3 regions of the Eubacterium sp. Marseille-QA0814 genome follow, and region 3 is predicted to be linked to each of the others. Evidence: predicted binding sites of a transcription regulator. Region 3 holds the regulator's gene; each other region holds the start of a gene.
What was found. The regulator HrcA, encoded in region 3, represses chaperone genes, less so after heat shock. The targets are predictions, from matches to a motif close to TGTTAGCACTCNNNNNNNNNGAGTGCTAACA.
Positions count from the first base shown of each region.

Region 1: a site for HrcA is predicted at 1,791-1,821, ahead of ACQY63_RS10950 (Hsp20/alpha crystallin family protein). Genes of this name have one in related genera too.
Region 2: a site for HrcA is predicted at 2,242-2,272, ahead of ACQY63_RS02115 (co-chaperone GroES). Genes of this name have one in related genera too.

Region 1 is NZ_CBCPMG010000001.1:2,372,500-2,377,491, forward strand. It holds gene ACQY63_RS10935 (phosphohydrolase) at 1-86, shown strand, start outside; gene ACQY63_RS10940 (MATE family efflux transporter) at 97-1,443, shown strand; gene ACQY63_RS10945 (discoidin domain-containing protein) at 1,508-1,729, shown strand; gene ACQY63_RS10950 (Hsp20/alpha crystallin family protein) at 1,980-2,441, shown strand; gene ACQY63_RS10955 (ATP-binding cassette domain-containing protein) at 2,725-3,387, shown strand; gene ACQY63_RS10960 (ATP-binding cassette domain-containing protein) at 3,427-4,659, shown strand; gene ACQY63_RS10965 (DEAD/DEAH box helicase) at 4,708-4,992, shown strand, end outside.
Region 2 is NZ_CBCPMG010000001.1:456,279-461,270, forward strand. It holds gene ACQY63_RS02100 (glutamine--tRNA ligase/YqeY domain fusion protein) at 1-137, shown strand, start outside; gene ACQY63_RS02105 (hypothetical protein) at 358-1,077, opposite strand; gene ACQY63_RS02110 (DNA-3-methyladenine glycosylase family protein) at 1,289-2,167, shown strand; gene ACQY63_RS02115 (co-chaperone GroES) at 2,327-2,611, shown strand; gene groL (chaperonin GroEL) at 2,633-4,255, shown strand; gene ACQY63_RS02125 (cation-translocating P-type ATPase) at 4,585-4,992, shown strand, end outside.
Region 3 is NZ_CBCPMG010000001.1:103,204-108,195, reverse strand. It holds gene dnaJ (molecular chaperone DnaJ) at 1-84, opposite strand, end outside; gene dnaK (molecular chaperone DnaK) at 93-1,946, opposite strand; gene grpE (nucleotide exchange factor GrpE) at 1,989-2,615, opposite strand; gene hrcA (heat-inducible transcriptional repressor HrcA) at 2,635-3,678, opposite strand; gene ACQY63_RS00450 (DegV family protein) at 3,984-4,817, opposite strand; gene ACQY63_RS00445 (TIGR00730 family Rossman fold protein) at 4,924-4,992, opposite strand, start outside.

The DNA.
Region 1 (4,992 bases), 2.3 Mb from region 3:
TTACATCCGGAATTGCAGGTTGGGGGTATCCAATAAGAACTGAAAAGCATTCAGAGTATGCGATTATAGATATTAAAAATAAATAAGGAACACATAATGGCAAAGAACATAGATTTAACAAAAGGTAATATTTCAAAAGGCTTGTGGGCGTTTGCAATTCCGTTGATGCTGGGAAATGTAATGCAACAGTTTTACAACTTAGCCGATACATGGGTAGTGGGAAGATTCATTGGCAACACCGCTTTAGCAGCAGTTGGCTCGTCATATACTTTAATGACGTTTCTTACATCCATTATTATTGGGTTATCTTTGGGAAGCAGCACTTTTATTTCAATGGCGTTTGGAAACAAAGATAATAGAATGATTAGAAACGGAATTGTTATATCTTCAGAAATTACCTGTGGTCTGACAATAATACTGATAATAATTTCATACACTTTTTTAGATAAAATTATAAAGGTTTTAAATGTGCCAGATAACACATTTGCTGATATGCGTACATATTTGTTTTATGTATTTATAGGATTTTTTGCAACGTATATTTACAACTATTGTTCCAACCTGTTAAGGGCAGTTGGCAATTCTGTAACACCTTTAATTTTTCTTGGCGTTTCTGTGGTGTTAAATATAATACTCGATTTATATTTTGTAATTGGACTTGGTATGGGAATAATTGGAGCAGCAGTTGCTACGGTAATTTCCCAGTATATTGCAGGGCTTGGAATATTGATATATTACATAATAAAATATCCGGAATACAGAGTCAGAAAAGAAGATTGCAGGTGGAGCAAAAGCAATTTTAAAAATATCCTGTCACTATCAGGTTACACCTGTATTCAGCAGTCGGTGATGAACCTTGGCATACTTATGGTTCAGGGAATAGTTAATGGATTTGGACAAAATGTAATGGCGGCATTTGCGGTGGCGGTGAAAATTGATACCATTGCCTATATGCCCGCACAGGATTTTGGAAATGCCTTTTCTGTTTTCGTAGCCCAAAATTATGGTGCCAATCAAAAGCAGCGAATTAAAGAAGGTGTAAAAAAAGCAGGTATTAGTGTAGTCCTATTTTGCCTGGGAATAAGTGCTTTGGTATTTATATTTGCAAGACCACTTATGTCAATATTTGTAAGCAGTAAGAGTGCAGCAGTTATAAGTACGGGAGTGACTTATTTAAGAATAGAAGGTGCCTTTTATGTAGGAATTGGAATTTTATTTATGCTTTACGGTTTTTATAGGGCTATAAATAAGCCATTAATGTCAGTAATTCTTACAATAATTTCTCTTGGAACACGAGTTGTTTTAGCATATTATTTATCAAAAATACCGGTTATAGGAGTAATTGGTATTTGGGTAGCCATACCAATTGGTTGGTTTTTATCGGATTTGACGGGCATATTAGGATACAAATTTATTAATAAAAACACTGAAAAAACCTTATAATGATATGCTCCCTATATAGTAGACAGATTGAATAATTAAAAATCTACTATATAGGGAGCATATCATAAAATGGGCGTTCCAGTGCTTTTTTTATGCCTATAACGCAAAGGATTATGGGGCAGAGGGAAGTGGAAATAATGATTCAAGATGGTCATCAAATTTTGCAGATGATGCATGGCTTATAATTGACCTTGAAAAAACATATATGATTAACAAGGTTGTAATTAACTGGGAAGCTGCATACGGAAAGGCGTATGACATTTTAGTGTCAGTTTACGGAAAATAGACTCACAGGCTGAAAGCACAAATTGGAAAGTTCACAAAAAATTCACAAAAAATTCACAAAAAATTAGCACTCACCTCTTGACAGTGCTAACAAAAAGGACTATAACATAGTTGTACAAAGAAAAAGGTACAAAGATAAATACAAAAAGGCTAAAAGGTCTCAACGTGATGGCGCACAACAAATTAGTCGCTACGCCGTAGCGCATGACAAATTAAGTTTTAGTTATGTAATATGGAAGGAGAGATGACTTATGATGATGCCTAGTATTTTTGGAGAAAACTTATTTGATGACTTTATGGATGATTTTTCAAGAGGCTTTGATTTCCCAGAGTTCCCAGATGTTGACAAGAAATTGTATGGTAAACATGCTAAGAATTTAATGAAGACTGATGTTAAGGACACAGAGAATGGCTATGAAGTTTCTATGGATCTTCCAGGATTCAAAAAAGACGAAATAAAGATGAAACTTGAAAATGGTGTATTAACAATTAATGCAGCTAAAGGATTAGACAAGGACGAGAAAGATAAGAAGGGTAAATATGTAAGACGTGAACGTTATGCAGGTAGCCTAACAAGAAGTTTCTATGTTGGTGATCATGTAACTGTTCAGGATGTTCATCCTAAATATGAAAACGGAATTTTGTCTTTCACAGTTCCAAAAGAAAACAAACAGGTTGAAGAAAAAGAAAAATTTATAGAAATTGAAGGATAAATAAATTATTCATATGGTTGTTTAGAGAATAAGCAATAAATGAAAAAACCTAGGACTACAGTAATGTGTCCTAGGTTTTTTTGTGCTCCGTATGTTTGTGGACAACATACAGGGCACCTGAAGAATTTGTCAAAAATCATACAACTGTCTAAATATTTCCCAGCATAAAATTAAGCTAAAACGGTTCTGTTTATTGTTACGGTTTTCTACATATGTGTTATACTAATAGCAAAAAAGTTTAACGAATTATAGACAACAAAAATTTTATGGAAAGAGGCATTAAGTGAATATTTTATCATTAGAAAACATTACACATTCATATACAGAAAGGAAATTATTTGATGACGCAAGCTTTTACCTTCATGAAGGCGAAAAAGTCGGAATCATTGGCATAAATGGGACAGGAAAATCAACACTGCTAAAAATTATGGCAGGCTTAGAAGTACCTGACAGTGGAAATGTCATAAAGGCATCTAATTTGATGATACATTATCTGCCACAGAACCCGAAGTTTAATGAAGACGACACAGTAATTGAAAGTGTGCAGAATATGGTACATCATCATGCAAACGAAGACGAGTTAGTTAAGGCGAAAGCCATGATGACAAGACTTGGTATAAATAATTTTGAACAGAAAACAGGTGAATTGTCCGGTGGTCAAAGAAAAAGACTTGCTTTAGTTTCTGTGCTTATTACACCTTGTGATATTTTGATTTTAGATGAGCCTACAAACCATTTAGACAGTGAAATGGCAGAATGGTTGGAGAATCAGTTGCGCGCATTTAAAGGGGCCTTAGTTATGGTAACTCATGACAGATATTTTTTAGATAGTGTTACTAATAGAATTATCGAGTTAGACAAAGGAAAAATTTACAGTTATAACGAAAAGTATTCTGGATTTTTACAGCGTAAGGCAGAAAGAGAAGACAGTCAGAAGGCAAGTTAACGCAAAAGACAAAGTATTCTCCGCAAGGAGATTCAGTGGATGCAGCGTGGCGCAAGAGCAAGATCAACAAAACAAAAAGCTCATATACAGCGCTATGAAAATCTTAAGAATCAAAAAGGAATAGTTGAAGATGATAAAATTGAATTAAGCAGTATTAAGTCAAGAATGGGAAAAACTACAATTGAGCTTGATAAAATCTCAAAGGCTTATGGTGCGAATACGGTTTTAATTAAGGATTTTACTTACAACTTCTTAAAAGGTGACAGAGTTGGCTTCGTAGGAAAAAATGGTTGTGGTAAAACAACTTTAATGAAAATTATAGATGGTAGAATTAAACCTGACAGTGGAACTGTAACAATTGGACAGACTATCAAAATCGGCTACTATACACAGGAAATTGAGACAGACCAACAAGGTGGAATTGCTTACATGGATCCACAGGAAAAAGTTATTGATTACATAAAAAATACAGCGGAATTTGTTCGTACAGAGGATGGGTTGGTTTCTGCATCAGCAATGCTTGAAAGATTTTTATTTCCATCTTCCCAGCAGTATAGCAAAATAGAAAAACTTTCAGGTGGTGAAAGACGTAGACTTAATCTTTTAAGAGTGCTTATGGAAGCACCAAATGTTTTGATTTTAGATGAGCCTACAAATGATTTGGATATTGAAACAATGACAATTTTAGAAGACTACTTGGATAGTTTTGATGGCATTGTAATTACAGTAAGCCACGACAGATATTTCCTTGATCGAATAGTAAGAAGGATTTTTGCTTTTGAAGGTAATGGAGTGATTAGTCAGTATGAAGGTGGATATACAGACTATATTAATAAGAAGAAACAGCAGGAGGTTGCGGGAAATGCCGGAACTTTAAGAGAAAAAAATACTGGAAAATCAGGTAGTGGTTCAGGTGCCGTGCAATCTGCAAATATAGGTAATGCAAAGAGCACAGGAAGTATTAAGGGGAATGGAAAACAAAATACAGGAGAAGCATCGAATAGTCAAAAAAAAGATGACTATAAACACAGAAATAAAAAATTAAAATTTTCATATAACGAACAAAGAGAATATGAAACCATAGAAGATGATATTGCTAACCTTGAAGAAAAGCTGGAAAGACTGGATAAAGAGATGAATGAAAATGCAACTAATTCTGTTAAGTTAAAAGAATTAATGGAAGCTAAAGAAGAAACGGAAAATCTTTTAATGGAGAAAATGGACAGATGGGAATATTTGGAGGACTTGGCGAAAAGGATTGGGGAGCAGTAGAGTCTGCTAAAGACGAGTTCAGAACATTGATGTGAACAGGAGAAATAGATGATAGATGTAAAATCAATTAAAGCGTGTACAAATAGTCGATTTTATGAGAGAGGCAAAGATTTATATTATAGAGGAAAAGTCTTAAATATTGATGTTCAGGAAGACGGCGATTGGATTATTATACATGCTGATGTTAAAGGTAGTGGACATAATATATATGACATAGAATTAGAAGTAGATGCTGAGGATGGAGATATTATGGCATCAGATTGTTCATGTCCTGCTGCAGAAAGTTATTATGCTATGTGCAAGCATTGTGTAGCAGTAGCTTTTGAATATAAC
Region 2 (4,992 bases), 350 kb from region 3:
ATGTTAAGCCTGAAGATAAATTCCAGTTTGTAAGACAGGGATATTTCTGTGCAGATTTAAAAGACTATACAGCTGAGCATCCTGTATTTAACAGAATCGTATCACTTAAGAGCTCATTTAAGTTGCCAAAGAAATAGAATGGAATTGGTATTAAGATTAATATAAAAAGAATATAAATTAAAAAGAAGTTTTTATTAAGATAGATATTTGGAAAGCAAAAATCGTATATCAATAAAGACTTCTTTTTTGTGTAATAAGAAAGGTTCCAAACTTTATATAAAAGTCTGAAACCTTAAAAAGTATCAAAAATAAAAAGAAAAAGCAGGTGAATCTAAAAACAAATTTTCTAATTATGTTTTATAGATCATTTAATTCATCTGTAAGCAAATCATCATCTAAATCATCGCCATCAGAATCTTCTTCATATAAGTCACCCTGTTCTTTTGAGTCAACTGTAACATCATCTTCAGTAACGAAATCGTCTTCTGTTACATCCTGATCAGTAAAGGCATCTTCCAAATCGTCTTCATCAAAAAGATTATCATCAATATCGTTGATATGTGATGAAGAAGTAGAAGTCATCTTGTCGATTGTATTGTTAATTGTATCTGTTACTTTAGTTGCAGCATTGCTAATCTTTTCTTTTGTAGCATCGATTTTATCTTCGCCAACTTTGTTTACAGCCATTTCGCGAAAATCTTTTGCCTTTTCACTTGCAATGTCAGCAGCTTCGTAAGCTTTTTCCTTTACCTGACTAGCTTTATCTTTAATAATATTAACATTGTCTTCTCCAAGCTTTTCAGATACGGTATCCTTAATCTTTTCAGAAGTGTCAATAATCTTATCTGCTGCACTATCAGCAAAATTCTTAACTTTTCGTTTGTTAATTGTAATTACAACCTTAGTAGAATCTCCGTTGTCATCAGTTACAACATCAAATGCTTTTGAATCGTCAAAATCTTCAAAAATATCTTCGTCAATATCTTTTTCTTCCTTGCGTTTCTTCACATATAATGCACCACCAACAGCGGCTCCGGTAACTGCTGCTGTTCCAAATAATTTTTTTAAAAATCCCATATCTAAACCTCCAATTATTATTCTAAATATATTTGTATTAGTCGTTACAAATTTTCTTTAATTATAATACGAAACTGCCACAAAATAAAGTAAGAATATATATTTAGTATAAGCTTTTTTTCATGATATATTAATTGGTAAATGATTCTATTGAATCTGATAATTAAAAATGTTAGGCTAGTGTTATTATGAAATACATTAGGAGAAAAAAATGAGAATATACCAGCAAAAAAATAATACAATTATAGAGGGAATAAATGATTTTAATTTGGAACAGACTTTAGAATGTGGTCAGTGTTTTAGATTTTATAAGCAAAATGATAATGAATATGTAGTTGTTGCCTATGAGAAATTAATACATGTAAAACAGGAAGATGATAATTTGATTTTCTTCAATAATTCTATAGAAGAAGTCGAAAATATTTGGATTGATTATTTTGATTTGAAACGTGATTATGGAAAAATCAAAAATTTTTTATTGCAAAATGACAAAAAACTGGAACCTGCAATAAAGGAAAAATATGGCGTTAGAATTTTAAATCAACAGTTTCATGAAATGCTTATATCTTTTATTATTTCCCAAAATAAACAAATTCCCCATATTAAACAGCTTGTAAAAAGAATTAGCGAAAAATATGGAAATTATCTGGGTACCATAAACAATGAAAAATATTATTCATTCCCATCACCAAAGGTTCTTGGAACAATAACGGAAGAAAGCTTTAGAGAAATGAAAACAGGTTTCAGGGCACCATATTTGGCTGATGCAGTGGAAAAGATTAGTAGTGGCTATTTATGTGAGAAAACTTTTAAGAATTTAAATGAAGAGCAGGCACGAAAAAAACTAATAGAAATTAAAGGTGTTGGTGAAAAGGTCGCCAATTGTGTAATGCTTTTCTCACTTGGCTACAGAGATGCTTTTCCAATTGATGTATGGATAAAAAGAATTATGGAGTCAGTTTATTTCAATGGTGAAGATACATCTAAGGAAAGGATTGCTGAATTTGCCAGAGAAAAATACGGAGAGTACGGTGGCTATGCCCAACAATATTTATTCTGTTTTGGCAGAGATAACAAGGTAGGAAAATAAAAATGTAACAGTTTTGTTAATTTTTTATTATTTGGGTTGCATTTAATAAGAAAAGTGATAATATATGTATTAGTGATTAGCACTCATAATTAAAGAGTGCTAACAAAACATAAAAAAGCAGGTCTAGAACCTATGAGTATAACATATGGAGGTAACAAAATGAAATTAGTACCATTAGCAGACAGAGTAGTATTAAAACAGTCTACTCCTGAAGAAAAAACAAAGTCAGGAATTATTTTAACAAGTCAGACACAGGAAAAACCACAGCAGGCAGAAGTTGTTGCAGTTGGTCCCGGTGGATTAGTTGATGGAAAAGAAGTAACAATGCATGTTAAAGTTGGGGATGTTGTTATCTTTTCAAAATATGCAGGCAATGAAGTTAAATTAGATGATGAAGAATACATTATTGTAAAACAGTCAGACATACTTGCAATAGTTGAATAATTTTTATAGGAGGCATTTATTATGGCAAAGGAAATTAAATATGGAGCAGAAGCAAGAAAGGCTCTTGAAGCAGGTGTAAACCAGTTAGCAGATACAGTAAAGGTAACACTTGGACCAAAAGGAAGAAACGTAGTTTTAGATAAATCATTTGGGGCACCACTTATTACAAACGATGGTGTAACAATTGCAAAAGAAGTTGAATTAGAAGATGCTTTTGAAAACATGGGAGCACAGATTGTAAAAGAAGTTGCAACAAAGACAAATGACGTTGCAGGTGATGGTACAACAACAGCTACAGTTTTAGCACAGGCAATGATTAACGCAGGTATGAAGAATTTAGCTGCAGGTGCTAACCCAATTATTCTTAGAAAAGGAATGAAGAAAGCTACAAATTGTGCAGTTGAAGCAATCGCTGACATGAGCAGTGTTGTAACAGGAAAAGAACAGATTGCAAAGGTTGCTGCAATTTCAGCAGGTGACGAAGAAGTTGGTAACATGGTTGCAGATGCAATGGAAAAAGTTTCAAACGACGGTGTTATTACAATTGAAGAGTCAAAGACAATGAAAACTGAACTTGATTTAGTTGAAGGTATGCAGTTTGACAGAGGATATATTTCAGCTTACATGGCAACAGATATGGAAAAGATGGAAGCAACATTAGAAGATCCATATATTTTAATTACAGATAAGAAGATTTCTAACATTCAGGAAATCCTTCCTGTACTTGAACAGATTGTACAGTCTGGTGCAAAACTTTTAATTATTGCTGAAGATGTTGAAGGTGAAGCTCTTACAACACTTATCGTAAACAAGTTACGTGGTACATTTAATGTAGTAGCTGTTAAGGCACCTGGATATGGTGACAGACGTAAGGAAATGTTAAAAGATATTGCTATTTTAACAGGTGGTCAGGTTATTTCAGATGAACTTGGTTTATCTCTTGCAGAAACTAAGATTGAAGATTTAGGTAGAGCAAAATCTGTTAAGGTAACAAAAGAAAATACAATTATTGTTGATGGCCTTGGAGCATCAGAAGAAATCGAAGGAAGAGTTGGTCAGATTAAGGCTCAGCTTGAAGAAACAACATCAGATTTCGATAAAGAAAAATTACAGGAAAGACTTGCAAAATTAGCCGGTGGTGTTGCAGTAATAAGAGTAGGTGCTGCTACAGAACCAGAAATGCAGGAAAACAAGTTAAGAATGGAAGATGCTTTAAACGCAACAAGAGCAGCTGTAGAAGAAGGAATTATTGCAGGTGGCGGATCTGCTTATATCCATGCTTCAAAGAAAGTTGCAGAATTAGTTGATTCACTTGAAGGTGATGAAAAGACAGGAGCTTCAATTATTCTTAAGGCTCTTGAAGCACCATTATTTACAATTTCAAAGAATGCAGGACTTGAAGGTTCAGTTATTGTAAATAAAGTAAGAGAATCAGAACCGGGAACAGGTTTTGATGCACTTAACGGAAAATACGTTAAGATGGTTGACGCCGGAATCCTTGATCCTGCTAAGGTTACAAGAAGCGCTTTACAGAACGCAACAAGTGTGGCAAGTACATTACTTACAACAGAATCCGTTGTTGCAAACATAAAAGAAGATGTTCCTGCTATGCCAGCTAACCCTGGTATGGGAATGGGCATGTAATTTATGAAATTTGCCTCTGAAAATTTTAGGTCTGGAATTTTTATTAGAAATTGTACTAGGATTTTCGATTGCAGTGTGATATAATAACAGAAAATTATAGACCTTTACAACAAAAGGGGAGTAGTTGCATGTTTTACATGTTCTGGTTTTCGTCAGTACGTTCATAATTGAACCGGAGGCCAGAGAACTAACAAGATTTAGTTGAACGAGACTTTTTGTGCATTATTTTTGATGCACAAAAATCTCGTTCTTTTTTATTTACAATGAATTCCAAGGGAATTCATTGTAAATAAAAAAAGAAAAATGCAAATATTAGCAAGGAGGTTCCCATGGAAAATTATCAAAAAACAAAACAACAGCTAAAAGAACAATTTGGAACTTTTAATGGTCTAACATCAAAAGAAGCAGAAGAAAAATTAAACTCTTTCGGAGAAAATATTTTAGAACAAACAGAAAAGAAAACATTTTTTCAAATATTTTACGACCAGTTTAATGATTTACTTGTTATTATTCTAATTATTTCGGCGCTTATTTCATTAGCATCGGGTAATGTGGAAAGCACTATTGTAATTTTGGTAGTAATAATTTTAAATGCAATTTTAGGTACTGTTCAATATTTTAAAGCTGAGAAATCTCTTGATGCCTTACGAGAATTATCATCACCTGTGTCTAAAGTAATTAGAAATGGTGCAAAAATGGAAATTCCATCAAAAAAGATTGTGCCTGGTGATATTTTA
Region 3 (4,992 bases):
TTTTCTATATGCTTTCTTTATTGTTGCTTCGTCAGCGTTCTTATCAACGCCTAGCACTTCATAATAATCTCTTTTATCTGCCATGATCTATTTTAAACCTCTGTAAAGTCTCCATCTACTACATCATCTTCCGGTTTTGAACCTGCTCCCATGTCAGGACCTGCACCCTGTGCTCCTGCAGCCTGTGCCTGTTCATACATCTTTGAGAATAACTGCTGTGCAGAATTCATTAATTTTTCTTTTCCAGCCTTTAATTCTTCAACCTGAGCTTCTGTTGGTTCATTTTCACCAATTGCTGCTACTGTTGCTTTTAATGCATCAATGTCAGCCTGAACAGCCTGCTTATCAGCATCTGCTAATTTATCACCAGCTTCATTCATTGCTGTTTCTGTCTGTGTGATAATTGAATCAGCTTCGTTCTTAGCATCAATTGCTTCCTTACGTTTCTTATCAGCTGCTTCAAATTCTGCAGCTTCTTTTACAGCCTTATCAATATCTTCATCTGACATATTTGAACCTGCTGTAATTGTGATGTGCTGTTCCTTACCTGTTCCAAGGTCCTTAGCTGATACATTTACGATACCGTTTGCATCAATATCGAATGTAACTTCAATCTGTGGAACACCTCTTCTTGCTGGTGGAATTCCATCAAGTCTGAACTGACCAAGTGATTTATTATCTCTGGCAAACTGTCTTTCACCCTGTACAACATTGATATCAACGGCTGTCTGGTTATCTGCTGCTGTTGAGAAAATCTGGCTCTTCTTTGTAGGAATTGTTGTGTTTCTTTCAATAAGTCTTGTAGCTACACCACCCATTGTTTCAATTGATAATGAAAGTGGAGTTACATCAAGAAGAAGGATATCGCCGGCACCTGCATCACCTGCTAATTTACCACCCTGAATTGAAGCACCAAGTGCAACACATTCATCAGGATTCATCTTCTTTGATGGTTCATGACCTGTTAACTGTTTTACCTTATCCTGTACAGCTGGGATTCTTGTAGAACCACCAACTAATAATACCTTGCTAAGTTCTGATGCTGAAATTCCTGCATCCTTTAAAGCATTCTGTACTGGGATTGCTGTTCTTTCAACTAAATCTCTTGTTAATTCATCAAATTTAGCCTTTGTAAGTGTCATATTTAAATGCTGTGGTCCCTGTTCATTTGCTGTAATGAATGGGATGCTAATTTCAACCTGAGTAGCTGATGAAAGTTTCTTCTTTGCATCTTCTGCTTCAGCTTTAATTCTTTCCATAGCCATCTTGTCACCTGAAAGGTCAATTCCTGTCTTTGACTTAAAGTCTGCTACCATGTAGTCCATAACTTTCTTATCAAAGTCATCACCACCAAGTTTGTTATCACCGTTTGTTGCTAAAACTTCGATTACACCATCACCGATTTCGATAATAGATACATCAAATGTACCACCACCTAAATCGTATACCATAATCTTCTGTTCCCCTTCGTTATCAAGACCATAAGCTAAAGCTGCTGCTGTTGGCTCGTTGATAATTCTCTTAACATCAAGTCCTGCAATCTTACCGGCATCTTTTGTAGCCTGTCTCTGAGCATCGTTAAAGTAAGCAGGTACTGTAATAACAGCTTCTGTAACTTTTTCACCAAGGTAAGCTTCTGCATCAGCTTTTAACTTCTGAAGAATCATAGCTGAAATAGCCTGTGGTGTATATTCTTTTCCTGCTACATTTGCCTTGTAATCTGTTCCCATATGTCTTTTAATTGATGAGATTGTTCCTTCTGCGTTTGTAACAGCCTGACGTTTAGCCTGCTCACCAACTAATCTTTCTCCATCTTTCTTAAATGCTACTACTGATGGAGTTGTTCTTGCTCCGTCTGCATTTGTGATAACTGTAGGTTCTCCACCTTCCATAACAGCTACACATGAGTTTGTTGTTCCTAAATCAATACCAATAATCTTTCCCATTTTATTTTCCTCCTAATAAATATATGATTATTTCAAATAAAACTAATTAGCTACTTTTACCATACTGTGTCTTACCACTGTATTTCTGTATTTATAACCTTTCTGTAATTCCTCTGACACAACGTTTTCACCAAGTTCGTCATTGTCTTCATGCATTACAGCGTTGTGAAGTTCAGGATCAAATTCCTTTCCCTTCGCCTCAATTGCTTCAACTCCAATATCTTCAAGAGTCTGAAGTAACTGTTTATATATAAGATTCATTCCCTGTCCTACAGGTGATTCTAAATCTTCTTCACTAAGTGCTGCAACTCCTCTTTCGAAGTTATCAACTACAGGTAAAATCTTTTCAATAATTGATTTTGCGCCTGTTTCAAACATTGCTGTTTTTTCTTTATCACTTCTGCTTCTAAAATTTTGAAATTCTGCAAATAGTCTTTGATATTTATCATTAAGTTCTTCTATTTGCTCATCTCTCTTATCTTTTCGCTTGAAGCCTTTTTTCTTTTTCTTTTCAGTTTTCTCTTCTGAAGCATCTTCTGTTTCCTGTGTTTCCTTGGATTCTTCAGTCTTCTCTTCTGAATTCTCAACTTCTTGGTTCTCTTCCACTGCAGATGCTTCTTCTACATCTACTTTCTGGTTTTCTTCCAAGTCCTTATTTTCCTTTTCCATTGGACTTTCCTTTCTAAATTTATTCTTTGTCGTTAAAGTTTTCATTTAACTGTTCTTTTACAACTCTTAAGGTTTCAACAACCTTTTCATAATCCATTCGCTTTGGACCAATGATACCGATTGTTCCTTTGAAACCATCTTCTAATTCGTAAGTAGCAGTTACAACACTGCAATCCTTCATGGACTGAACCGGACTCTCGTTTCCGATGTAAACCTGAATTCCGGTTTCTTCATCACTTTCGTTAATCAATTCTGTTAGCTGTGACTTTTCTTCCAGTGTGGTAAGAAGCTGACTTGCTCTCTCCTTGTCACTAAGTTCAGGATATTTAAAAATATTTGTTGCACCTGATGTGTAAATCTTCATTTGCTCCTCAGTGGAAATAGCTTCTGTTATTGCCTTAAGCACTTCATTAACCAAATCCTCATATTCACCTGCCTGTGAAGTCAATGCTGAAATAACACCTAAGTTAATTTCCTCTAAAGCCAAACCTGCAAGTGCTGTGTTAAGTGCCACGTTAAGTCTCACTATCATTTCCTGACTTACAACTCTGTCAACATTAACAATCTTATTCACTACGTGGTTCTTATCGGAAACCACTGTGCACAACAACTGTTTTTCTTCAAGTACAGATAACTGTATGAATTTGATTTTGTTTCCCTGAGACTTTGGAGAAGAAACCATTGTGGCATAGTTTGTATTGTTTGCTAAAACCTTTGCCATATTCTGGAGAAGTGTCTCAACCTTGTCAACTTTTTCAATTAAAAGGTCTTCCTTCTCGCTAACCTTCTTCTCACGCTCATCTAATTCTGACATCTTATCTTTGAGCATGTGGTCTACATAAAATCGATAACCTTTATCAGTAGGAATTCTACCTGCTGATGTATGAGGCTGAACTATATAACCCATTTCCTCAAGATCAGACATTTCATTTCTGATTGTTGCTGAACTAAGATTCAGATCTGTGTATTTAGAAATTGTTCTTGAGCCAACCGGTTCCCCTGTCTCTAAGTAATTTCTAATTACTGCATCCAGAATCTTTTCTTTTCTTTCATTCAGTTCCATAGATTACTCCTTTCTATGGTTTTAAGACTATTAGCACTCGTGTTGTTTGAGTGCTAACATCTTTTCTATGGTCTAATCTATCACTATCAATATTCTTTGTCAACACTTTATTTTAAAAAGAATTGTAAATTAAATGTAAAAAAAAGTTGTCATTATTTTAATACTCTTAAGTCCGTTAAACTATAGAATATTATCCTAACAACAACTTTCTTATTCTCTTTAACATAAACACTTTAATTGATTTTATGTTAATGCTTTATATTTTCTTATTTTCTTTGTTCTTATGTAAGACCATAAAGCAAGAATTACTCTGCTACATAAACAATTCCGTATGCTTCAGGTCCGATGTGTGTACCAATTGTTGGTCCAATCTGTAATCTGTCTGAAACTTCAATATTAGCTTCTTTCAATCTGTCTGTAAAAGTTTCATTATTTACAGTTCCAATTGAATATATACTGTAAACCGGGAAGTCTGTATTAATTGTGTCGTTTGAAATCAACTTCATAATATCATTTAAAGCTTTTTTCTTTCCAATGCTCTTTGCCTTAATACCTACTTTTCCATCTTCTGTAAAATAAATTAAAGGTTTTATTTTTGCAATTGTGCCAATTCCTGCTTCGATTTTTGACAAACGACCACCTTTATACAAATTATCCAATGTATCAAGCACTGCATACATTCTAACCTTTGGCTGAATTTCTTTAATAGCCGCAACTATTTCTTCTGCTGTCTTGCCACTGTCTCTTAACTGTATGCCATAGTCAACCAAAACCTTAATAACAAAAGTAGCTGATAATGAATCAACTATATGTATCTTATCATATTCAACCATGTTCTTAGCTAATGTGGCACTTTGAATCAAGCCACTTAAACCTGATGAAAGTAAAATACATATAAGCTCGTCTCCATCTGCCTTAATTTTTTCAAATATGTCAATAAAATCCTGTGGTGATGGCTGAGCTGTTTTAGGGAACTCATCTGATTCCTGTGTTAATTTATAAAATTCATCCTTAGAAATTTCACCGTCTCTAAAACTCTTATCTCCTACACTAATCGCTATCGGTATGTACTCTATCCCTTTTCCCTGTAACTGTTCTTTATCATAATCAGAACCTGAGTCAATTAAAAATTTTATCATTCTGCATCTCCTTTTAACCAAAACAAAAGCTGTTCACAATAGTTTACTTTATGAACAGCTTGTATTTTGTACTTTACTACACATTTGCAATTTAGTCAAATTTTTATTATTTTACAATCATCTCTTCAATATCTTCAAATGTATTAGCAACGCTATACACTCTTGATAAATCGCA